Regions from separate parts of the Stenotrophomonas sp. 22DLJC03 genome, predicted to be linked through region 2. Evidence: predicted binding sites of a transcription regulator. Region 2 holds the regulator's gene; each other region holds the start of a gene.

Region 1 (2,200 bases), on a different contig from region 2:
GTGCGAGATCGCGCGCAGCACGTCGGAAACATCGGCGATGCTGGCCTGCGAACTGGCCATCATGCCGTTGAGGTGCTCGACCATCGCCTTGAACTGGTACTGGAACGCGGCGGCGTCGCCGCGCATGGTGAAGTCACCGGCGCGTGCAGCGCGGGCCAGCTCATCGATCTGCGCGTTGATCGCCATCAGGCTCTGCTTCACCGCCGCCAGGGTGCGGGTCAACGTGCCCTTTTCGCCCGGGTAGTCCGGCAGGTCGCGGCTGAGGTCACCGATGGCGTAACGCTGCATCACTTCAGCCATCAGCAGTTCCACCTGCACGTGCGATTCGACCAGGCTGTTGGTGGCCTGCACCATGCGGCCGAAATCGCCGGGGAAGGCACTGGCATCCATGCGATAACGGATTGCGCCGGCTTCGTGCTGTTCGGCCATCTGCAGCTGCGCGCCGATCGCCGCCTGCACGCTCTGGCGGACGCTGGCCATGGCCTCGCCCAGCTGGGTCAGCTCGTCGCGGCCACCGAGGCGGAACTCCTGGTCCAGCTGGCCCTTGGACAGCCGCTCGGCCAGATTCACCGCGCGCGCCAGCGGGCCGGTCAGGCTGCGGCCGATCATCACCGAGGCGGCGATGCCCGCCAGCAGCGCGACGCCGCCCAACACCAGCAGCTGCAACAGGCTGCGCTCGCCCAGGCGGATCGCTTCGGCAGCAGCCTTGCGGCTTTCCTTTTCCTCGAAGTCCACGCCGTCCGACAACGCCTTGTTCCAGCCGTTGGCCGCGTCCTGCACCGGGCCCAGGGTCAGCGCCACGGCGCCCGGATAGTCGCCCTGCTCCATCAGCTCGCTGGTCTGCTTGTTGAGCGGGCGCGCGATGGCTCGCTTGGTGGCGATGGTTTCTGCAATGGCTTTGCCTTCGGCATCACCCGGAAGCGCCTGGTAGGCGGACCAGCTGGCCTCGTAGCGCTTGACCAGATCGGCAATGCGCTTCTCGTCGCTGCTGCGGTCGTCACCTTGGCGGATCAGCATCTCGCGGCGCACCACCATCATCTGGTTGTTGGCATCGAGCATCTGCGACAACAGGCGCACCTTGGCCACGCTGACGTCGACCACCTGCTGCATCGCGCGCTTCTGCACGACACTGGCGGTGGCGCCGGTGGCCACCACAGCGGCAACCAGCAGCAGCAACAGGCCAAAGCCCAGCCCAAGACGCCAGGCAACCCTGACGTTCCTCAAGTAGTTCATGGGGGTATCCAAAACGGGGGGATGCGCCCTTATCGGCGGCCCGGCAGGCAATCTTGATCGCCGCTCATCGATGGCGTCGGGCACCGTTCACCTTGGTGAGACTCCGGCCCGGCGGCATCTACGCCCGGGACCGGGCTGCTACGGGCATGGCTGCTCATGCGGGCGTCAGATCGCTTTCACGGTGGCTCTGCGCGGGCTGCAGGCAAGGTTGTGGCGCCATCTTCTGGAGATCCCAATGCCTTTACTTGTGTCCCGATCCGCCCTGCTCGCTTTGTCGCTCCTGGCATCGCCTGCGTTCGCGCAGGCGCCGCCGCCTGGACTGCCTGCCCCCATTGCCGAGAAGGCAGGACCGGACACCGCACCACGATCTGCCCTGCACGCCCAGGTGCTGCTGGATCGCGCGAATTTCTCGCCCGGCCAGATCGACGGCGAAGTGGGCAGCAACCAGCGGCGCGCAGTGTCGGGTTTCCAGGCGGCGCGTGGGCTGACGGTAACAGGTGAACTGGATGACGCGACCTGGAAGGCCCTGCAGGCTGATACGGTCACCCCCCTGGCCAGCTACACGCTGACCAGCGAGGATGTCGCCGGGCCGTTCCAGGCGGTGCCGAAGGGCCCCGCCGCACAGTCCAAACTGAAATCGCTGGGCTTCAACAACGTCGAAGAGTCGCTGGGCGAACGCTTCCACGCATCCCCTGAGCTGTTGAAGCTGCTCAATCCGGGCGTGGATCTGAGCAAGGCCGGCAACCACATCCAGGTGCCAAACATCGCACCGGCGGCATTGCCGAAGGCGACGAAGATCGTGGTCGATAAATCCGACTCCACCCTGCAGCTGCTGGATGCGCAGGGCAAGGTGATCGCGCAGGTGCCGGTGTCGTCCGGCAGCCAGCACGACCCGTTGCCGATCGGCGAATGGAAGATCCTGGGTGTTTACCGCGACCCGCCGTTCCACTACAACCCGAAGCTGTTC
Region 2 (2,200 bases):
CGCCACGCGGCTTCGTCACCGGACTCGAGTGCGTCCAGGGCTTCCTGCAGGCGCAGGGCGAGGGCGTTCCTGTCGACCGTGGTATCCATCAGGCGCTGGCCGCCAGGCGTTCGAAGATCTTGCCGAGCTTCTCTTCCAGGGTCTGCGCGGTGAACGGCTTGATGATGTAGCCGTTCACGCCGCTCTGGGCAGCTTCGATGATCTGCTCGCGCTTGGCTTCGGCCGTCACCATCAGCACCGGCAGTGTCTTCAGCTTGGCATCGGCGCGGATCGCCTTGAGCAGTTCGATGCCGGTCATCACCGGCATGTTCCAGTCGGTGACCACGAAATCGAACGGCTGGCTCTGCAGCAGCGACAGCGCGGCATGCCCGTCCTCGGCTTCGGCGGTATTGGTGAAGCCCAGATCGCCCAGCAGGTTCTTGACGATCCGACGCATGGTCGAGAAGTCGTCGACGATCAGGATGCGCATGTTCTTGTTCAAAGCAGAGTTCCTTTGTTGTTCAGTCCGGGCGGCCGGGGGCAGCCGCCTCGGGCATGTTCATTCTTCCAGGCCGGCGTCCGCCGCCTCGAAAATCTTCAGTCGACCACGCAGGCGCAGCACTGCCTGGCCGTGGATCTGGCAGACCCGCGATTCACTCACGCCAAGCACCGCGCCGATCTCCTTCAGGTTCAGCTCCTGCTCGTAGTAGAGCGACAGCACCAGCTGCTCGCGCTCGGGCAGGTGGCCGATCGCCTTGCCCAGCTCGCGGCCGAACTCGCCGCGCTCCAGCACCTGCTGCGGGGTCGGGCCCCCCTGGGTGACGGTGTCCAGCTCGCCCTGGTCTTCGATGCGCGACTCCAGGCTCAGCACCTGGCCACGTGCGGCGTCTTCCATCAGCCTCAGGTATTCGGGCAGCGGCATTTCCATCGCCGCGGCCACTTCGGTGGCACTGGCGGCGCGGCCGCTGCTCTGCTCCAGGCGACGGATGGTGGCGGCGGCATCACGAGCGCGGCGGTGCACCGAGCGGGGCACCCAGTCGCCACGGCGGATCTCGTCGATCATCGAGCCGCGGATGCGGATCGACGCGTAGGTCTCGAACGAGGCGCCCTGGTCGGCGTCGTAGCTGCGCGAGGCTTCGATCAGGCCCATCATTCCGGCCTGGATCAGGTCGTCGACCTCGACGCTGGCTGGCAGGCGCGCGGCCAGGTGGTGGGCGATGCGCCGCACCAGGTCCGAATGCTGGGCGATGACTTCGTTCGCCGCCGAGCGCTGCACTTCCCTGTACTGGGCTGCGCCTTTCATGCCGTCACCCCACGCTGCTTGAGGATGCGTTCGAGGAAGAATTCGACGCCGCCACGCGGTTCGGTCGGCGCCTGCCAGCGCGCGGTACGGCGCGCGATCTCGGTGATCGCCAGCGCGGCCGGGCTGGACGGATAGGCCTTCACCACCGGCTGCTGGCGCTGCACCGACAGGCGCAGCCAATCGTCCTGCGGAACGCAGCCGAGGTAGTTCAGCGAGACATCGGCGAGGAACTTCTCGCAGACACGGGTCAGCTTTTCGTACAGCACGCGGCCCTCGTTGGGGTCGCGCACCATGTTGGCCACCACCTGGATGCGGTCCACGCCACGCTCGCGCGATAGCACCTTGATCAGTGCGTAGGCGTCGGTGATCGAGGCCGGCTCGTCACAGACCACCACCACGGTGTCCTGTGCGGCCTGGCAGAAGGTCAGTACGCCATCGTTGATGCCGGCGGCGGTGTCCACCACCATGATGTCCAGCTCGCGTTCCAGCTCGGAGAACACGTTGACCAGGCCGACGTGCTCGGCCGGGGCCAGCTCGGCCATGTGGCGGCGGCCGGACGCGGCCGGGACCACCAGCACGCCGTTCGGGCCTTCGACGATGACGTCATCCAGCGAGCAGCGGCCGGCGACCAAGTCGGCCAGGGTAAAGGTGGGGTTCAGTCCCAGGATCACGTCGATGTTGGCCAGGCCGAGGTCGGCGTCCAGCAGCAGCGTGCGCTTGCCCATGCCGGCCAGCGCCACGGCCAGGTTGGCGGACACATTCGTCTTGCCCACGCCGCCCTTGCCGCCAGTGACCGCAATGGTGCGCACAGGGCCGAGCGGCTCGCTGCGGGTGGCCGACAGCGGGAAGGTCTTGGTCAGCTTGGCGTACTCACGCGACGGCATGGTTCAACTCCGGGTTGCAGGGCATATCGGCCGC
Region 3 (2,200 bases), on a different contig from region 2:
TCCCGGCGCAGCACGGTCGGCAGGAAGCGGCGGTTGAGCAGGTTGGTCAGCGCGTCGCTGCCGGCATCGAGTTCGCCGATGCGCTCGAACAGCAGGGTCATCAACGTGCGGATCGCGGCCAGGTCCTCGCGGATCGCTGGCAGCACTGTAAGCCGCTGCGCAGGATCATCGGCGGCGGCCCGCTGCAGGCAGCCGTCGATACGCGCCATCAGCTGGTCGACCTGCTGTGTCTCGCTGCTTTCGCCGAAGCTGGGAATGCCCTTGTGGGTGAACCACAGGCCAAACTCGGAAGTGGCCAGGCTGGCGCCGTCGCTGCCCTGCACATGGCCGGCCAGGGCGTAGAGCAGCGCGTTTTCCCAGTCCAGCAGCAGCGCGCGCTGGCGCTCGCGCTCGGTGCTGACGTTCTGCACCAGCGAGAACAGCCGGTACGCAGCATCGGCGCGGGTGGAGCGTTCGCGGGCATGGGTGTAGGCCAGGGTCATGCCTTCCATGGCGATATCCATGATCGCGCTGAGGCAGTCGATGGCGGCGAACGCAGTGTCGCTGTCCGGCGCATCGTCGCGCAGGCGCACGAACAGTTCATGCTTGAGCACGCGTGCGCCACGGGTGACCAGGTCGACCGGAATGCCGACGCGGGCGTGCACGTCGCCGATGATCCGTTGCGAGGCCACCGTGTTGGCGATGCCGCTGGCATCGGTGGTCAGCAGCTGCGCCAGCCAGCGCTGCATGGCCGGCTGCAGGCGCTGCTTGACCTGGTCGTGGGAAAGGAAACGGCGTGCACGGGTGTCCTGCAGCAGCACTTCGTAGAAGCGTTGGGCCAGGGCCGGTGGGGCATCGGCGGCCGCGGCATGCAGCAGCGCGGTGGCGGCAGGGCCGGCCTGCAGCAGGCACTGCTGCCAGGCCTCGGCCAGCGGCTGGCTGGCGTCGTCCAACTGGGGTGGTTCCACGTCGATCTCTGATTGCGTACGGCAAACCACGGGTATCGGCCGTGGCGGCGTGCGGTTGATGGCGGGCTAGCCGACCAGTTTAAGCGCGATGCAGGCTTGCGCGGTGCGCAAAGCACATCGGCACGGCTGCGGCAATGCGTGAACGCATTTGAGAATCACTCGCATTGATGGGAGAATGCGCGCACGGATCGGGCTGTGGCTACCTGCAGCGGCGCTCCGCCTCCCCCTCGTCGTTGCCTCAAGCCCTTTGCCAGAGGCCCCGTTGCCCTGCCAGAAGGTCCAGATCATGTCCCGAGCCGTTGTCCCTTCGCCGCGCCCGCTGGCGCTCGCCGTTGCCGCCCTGCTGGCCGGCAGCGCGCTGACCGCCCACGCTGAAACCGACGCCACCGATATCGACACGGTGCATGTCACCGCTTCGCAGATCGCACGGCAGGCGCTGGGCACCTCGACCATCACCGCCGAGGACATCGCCAAGCGGCCGCCTGCCAACGACATCGCTGAACTGTTGCGGACCATGCCAGGTGTCAACCTGACCGGCAACAGCGCGTCGGGCCAGTACGGCAACAACCGCCAGATCGATCTGCGTGGCATGGGCCCGGAAAACACCCTGATCCTGGTCGACGGCAAGCGCATCGGCGCGCGTGATGCTGTGCGCATGGGCCGCAGCGGTGAGCGCAATACCCGCGGTGATACCAACTGGGTGCCGGCGGAAATGATCGAGCGCATCGAAGTGCTGCGCGGCCCTGCAGCGGCGCGCTATGGCTCCGGTGCTTCCGGTGGCGTGGTCAACATCATCACCAAGCGCCCGACCGGCGATCTGACCGGTGCGGTCGACCTGTATGGCCTGGTGCCCGAGCACAGCGCCGAAGGCGGCAGCGAGCGCGTCGGCCTGCAGCTGAGTGGGCCGATGACCGACACCCTGTCGTTCCGCTTGTACGGCAATCTCAACAAAACCGATGCCGACTCACTGGACCTCAACCGCCAGTACGCCACCAACCCCAACGCAGTGCCGCCAGCCGGCCGCGAGGGCGTCAAGAACCGCGACGTCAACGCGCTGCTGCGCTGGGACGTAACCGCCAACCAGGTGGTCGAGTTCGAAGCCGGCACCAGCCGCCAGGGCAACATCTATGCCGGCGACCGCGCCGTCAGTACCACCGGCACCTCGACACCGATCGATCTGGGGGCTTTGGCCGAGCAGCAGGCCGAGACCAACCGCATGTACCGCAATACCGGCGCGATCACCCATCGCGGCC
Region 4 (2,200 bases), on a different contig from region 2:
CGATGCGCTCGGGTGACTCGATCCAACCCTGAGCGCTGGCGCTGCTTGCGGTGGGTTGCAGGTCTTCGCGATACGGCGGCTGCAGCGGATTGCACCAGAACGCGTGCTTGATGTCGGTGAGCAGCAGCTCCTGATGCTGCTGCTCATGCTGCAGTCCCAGCTGCAGGTGCTGCAGCGCCTGCTCATCAAGGTCGCCTGCCATCAGGCGTGCCTGTACCTGCGCATCGACCTGCTGCCGGTAGTCGCGCACCTGCTGCAGCGAGGGTCGCGACAGCAGCCCACGCTGCGGCCGCGCATGCGCCGGGCCGATGCTCTTGTAGTAGCTGTTGAACAGATAGTCCCAGGCCGGGTCATGCGCCGGTGTGGTGGCGAGTCCCGCCAACACGAAGCGCTCGAAGAACCAGGTGGTATGGGCCAGATGCCACTTGCTCGGGCTGGCGTCGGCCATGCTCTGCAGCATGGCGTCCTCGGCACTGAGCGGTGCGGCCAGCTGCAGGCTGCGCGCCCGGATGCGGGCGAACTGGTGGGTGAGATCGTGCTGCGGGGCAGCGACGGCGGCGGGTACGCTGTCCATGCGGGCAGCATCGGCGCAGAACGGTGAGTGCGATGTCATGGTTCGGCGTCACTTTGTTCACATGGGTAAGCCACCCGCATTCAAGATGCAGGCACGAACGCCGCTAACGGCAATGCTGCGGCCGCGTCGTCACCGCGCTGGAATTCCTGCTTGCCCCTGCATCCGCTCCGCCAGCCTGCGCATTACCTGTTCGTGCTGCCCGCCATGCTGGTCGCCGTGGTGCTGTGCACCGCATTGGGTGCTGAAGACGTGGCCAGTCCCGCCCAGCGCATCCTGCCCTGGCTGCTGGCCTGCCTCGGCGCGGGGCTGGCCCTGCTCTACCATCAGATGCGCGCGCTGTGCCTGCTACTGCTGGTGGCGGTGGTATTTGCGCTACTGCACCACGATGTCGCTGGCTACCTGCGCAGTGGCCATGTCACCGCACTGACGCCGCTTCGCTTCCACGCCATCTCAACCTGGTTGCCGCTGTTGTTCGCCGGACTGGCGTTGTGGCCGGAGCGCGGGCGCCGACGCCACGACCTGTTGCTGCGTGGTATTGCCAGTGGCACCGCGCTTCTGATCTTCCTCCTGCTGGCGGCACAACAACCGCGTGGCATGCACGACCTGCTGTCGAACCGCCATTGGAGCTGGATTCCGGCCGACTGGAACGCGCTGGCACAACTGCCGGCGCTGCTGTTCCTGCTGGCCACCGCTGCGCTGGGCTGGCAGGCCTGGCGGCACCCGCGCCCGCTGCATACGTCGATGCTGCTTGCGATGCTGTGCCTGTGGTGGATGCTGCCGCGGGTGTTCCTGCAGCCGGTGCTGCTGCCGGCGCTGAGCTGCGCCGCCCTGCTGCTGGTGCTGGGTGCGATGCTGCAGGAATCCTTCCACATGGCGTTCCGCGACGAACTGACCGGCCTGCCGGGGCGCCGCGCGTTCAACGAGACCCTGCAACGGGCACGCGGCACCTACAGCATCGCGATGGTGGACGTAGACCACTTCAAAACGTTCAACGATACCCATGGCCACGACACCGGCGACGACGTGCTGCGCCTGGTAGCCTCGCGGCTGGCGCGGGTGGGTGACGGCGGCCGCGCGTTCCGCTATGGCGGCGAGGAGTTCGCGGTGGTGTTCCTGGACCGCCCTGCGGCGGCCTGCATGGATGCCGTGGAGGCGCTGCGGCAGAGCATCGAGGACACCCGCATGCAGCTGCGCGACCGCAGCACCCGCAGCCGCGATGACGAAGCCGGCCGCCAGCAGCGCGGACGCGGTGGCAGCGGCCAGGTCGTGCAGGTGACGGTGAGCATCGGCCTGGCCGACAGTCGTGTGGACCGGCGACCGATGGCGGTGGTCAAGGCCGCCGACCAGGCGCTGTACGCGGCCAAGGACGGGGGCCGCAACCAGGTGCACGCGCAGGCCGGCCAGCGCGTGCTGGCCATGCGTGGCGGCTGAGGCTCAGACCGCGTCGAGGTAGTACCAGCGGCCGTCGATGCGCAGGAAGCGGCTGTGTTCGGTCATCTTCACCGCGCTGCCGCCGCCGATGCGGTAGCGCGCGGTGAAGCGGACGTCGGCGCTGTCGGCACCGGTAACGGTGTGCTCGTGCACGGTCAGGCCCAGCCAATGCGTGCGCTGGCCCGGCGCATCGTC

The links. The regulator FliA, encoded in region 2, starts transcription of late flagellar genes. The targets are predictions, from matches to a motif close to TAAAGTTTNNCNNNCNNNGGCCGATAA.
Region 1: a site for FliA is predicted at 1,263-1,289, ahead of AC13GA_RS17885 (methyl-accepting chemotaxis protein). Genes of this name have one in related genera too.
Region 3: a site for FliA is predicted at 980-1,006, ahead of AC13GA_RS04795 (GGDEF domain-containing protein). Genes of this name have one in related genera too.
Region 4: a site for FliA is predicted at 655-681, ahead of AC13GA_RS19805 (GGDEF domain-containing protein). Genes of this name have one in related genera too.

Annotation. Positions count from the first base shown of each region.
Region 1 covers NZ_JBSPUG010000006.1:6,045-8,244, forward strand. Annotated here, with positions in the region: gene AC13GA_RS17885 (methyl-accepting chemotaxis protein) at 1-1,233, opposite strand, end outside; gene AC13GA_RS17890 (L,D-transpeptidase family protein) at 1,469-2,200, shown strand, end outside.
Region 2 covers NZ_JBSPUG010000007.1:75,101-77,300, reverse strand. Annotated here, with positions in the region: gene AC13GA_RS19020 (protein phosphatase CheZ) at 1-89, opposite strand, end outside; gene cheY (chemotaxis response regulator CheY) at 89-481, opposite strand; gene AC13GA_RS19010 (RNA polymerase sigma factor FliA) at 539-1,282, opposite strand; gene AC13GA_RS19005 (MinD/ParA family ATP-binding protein) at 1,279-2,166, opposite strand; gene flhF (flagellar biosynthesis GTPase FlhF) at 2,153-2,200, opposite strand, start outside.
Region 3 covers NZ_JBSPUG010000001.1:1,031,434-1,033,633, forward strand. Annotated here, with positions in the region: gene AC13GA_RS04795 (GGDEF domain-containing protein) at 1-947, opposite strand, end outside; gene AC13GA_RS04800 (TonB-dependent siderophore receptor) at 1,234-2,200, shown strand, end outside.
Region 4 covers NZ_JBSPUG010000009.1:6,462-8,661, forward strand. Annotated here, with positions in the region: gene egtB (ergothioneine biosynthesis protein EgtB) at 1-574, opposite strand, end outside; gene AC13GA_RS19805 (GGDEF domain-containing protein) at 725-2,005, shown strand; gene AC13GA_RS19810 (YchJ family protein) at 2,009-2,200, opposite strand, start outside.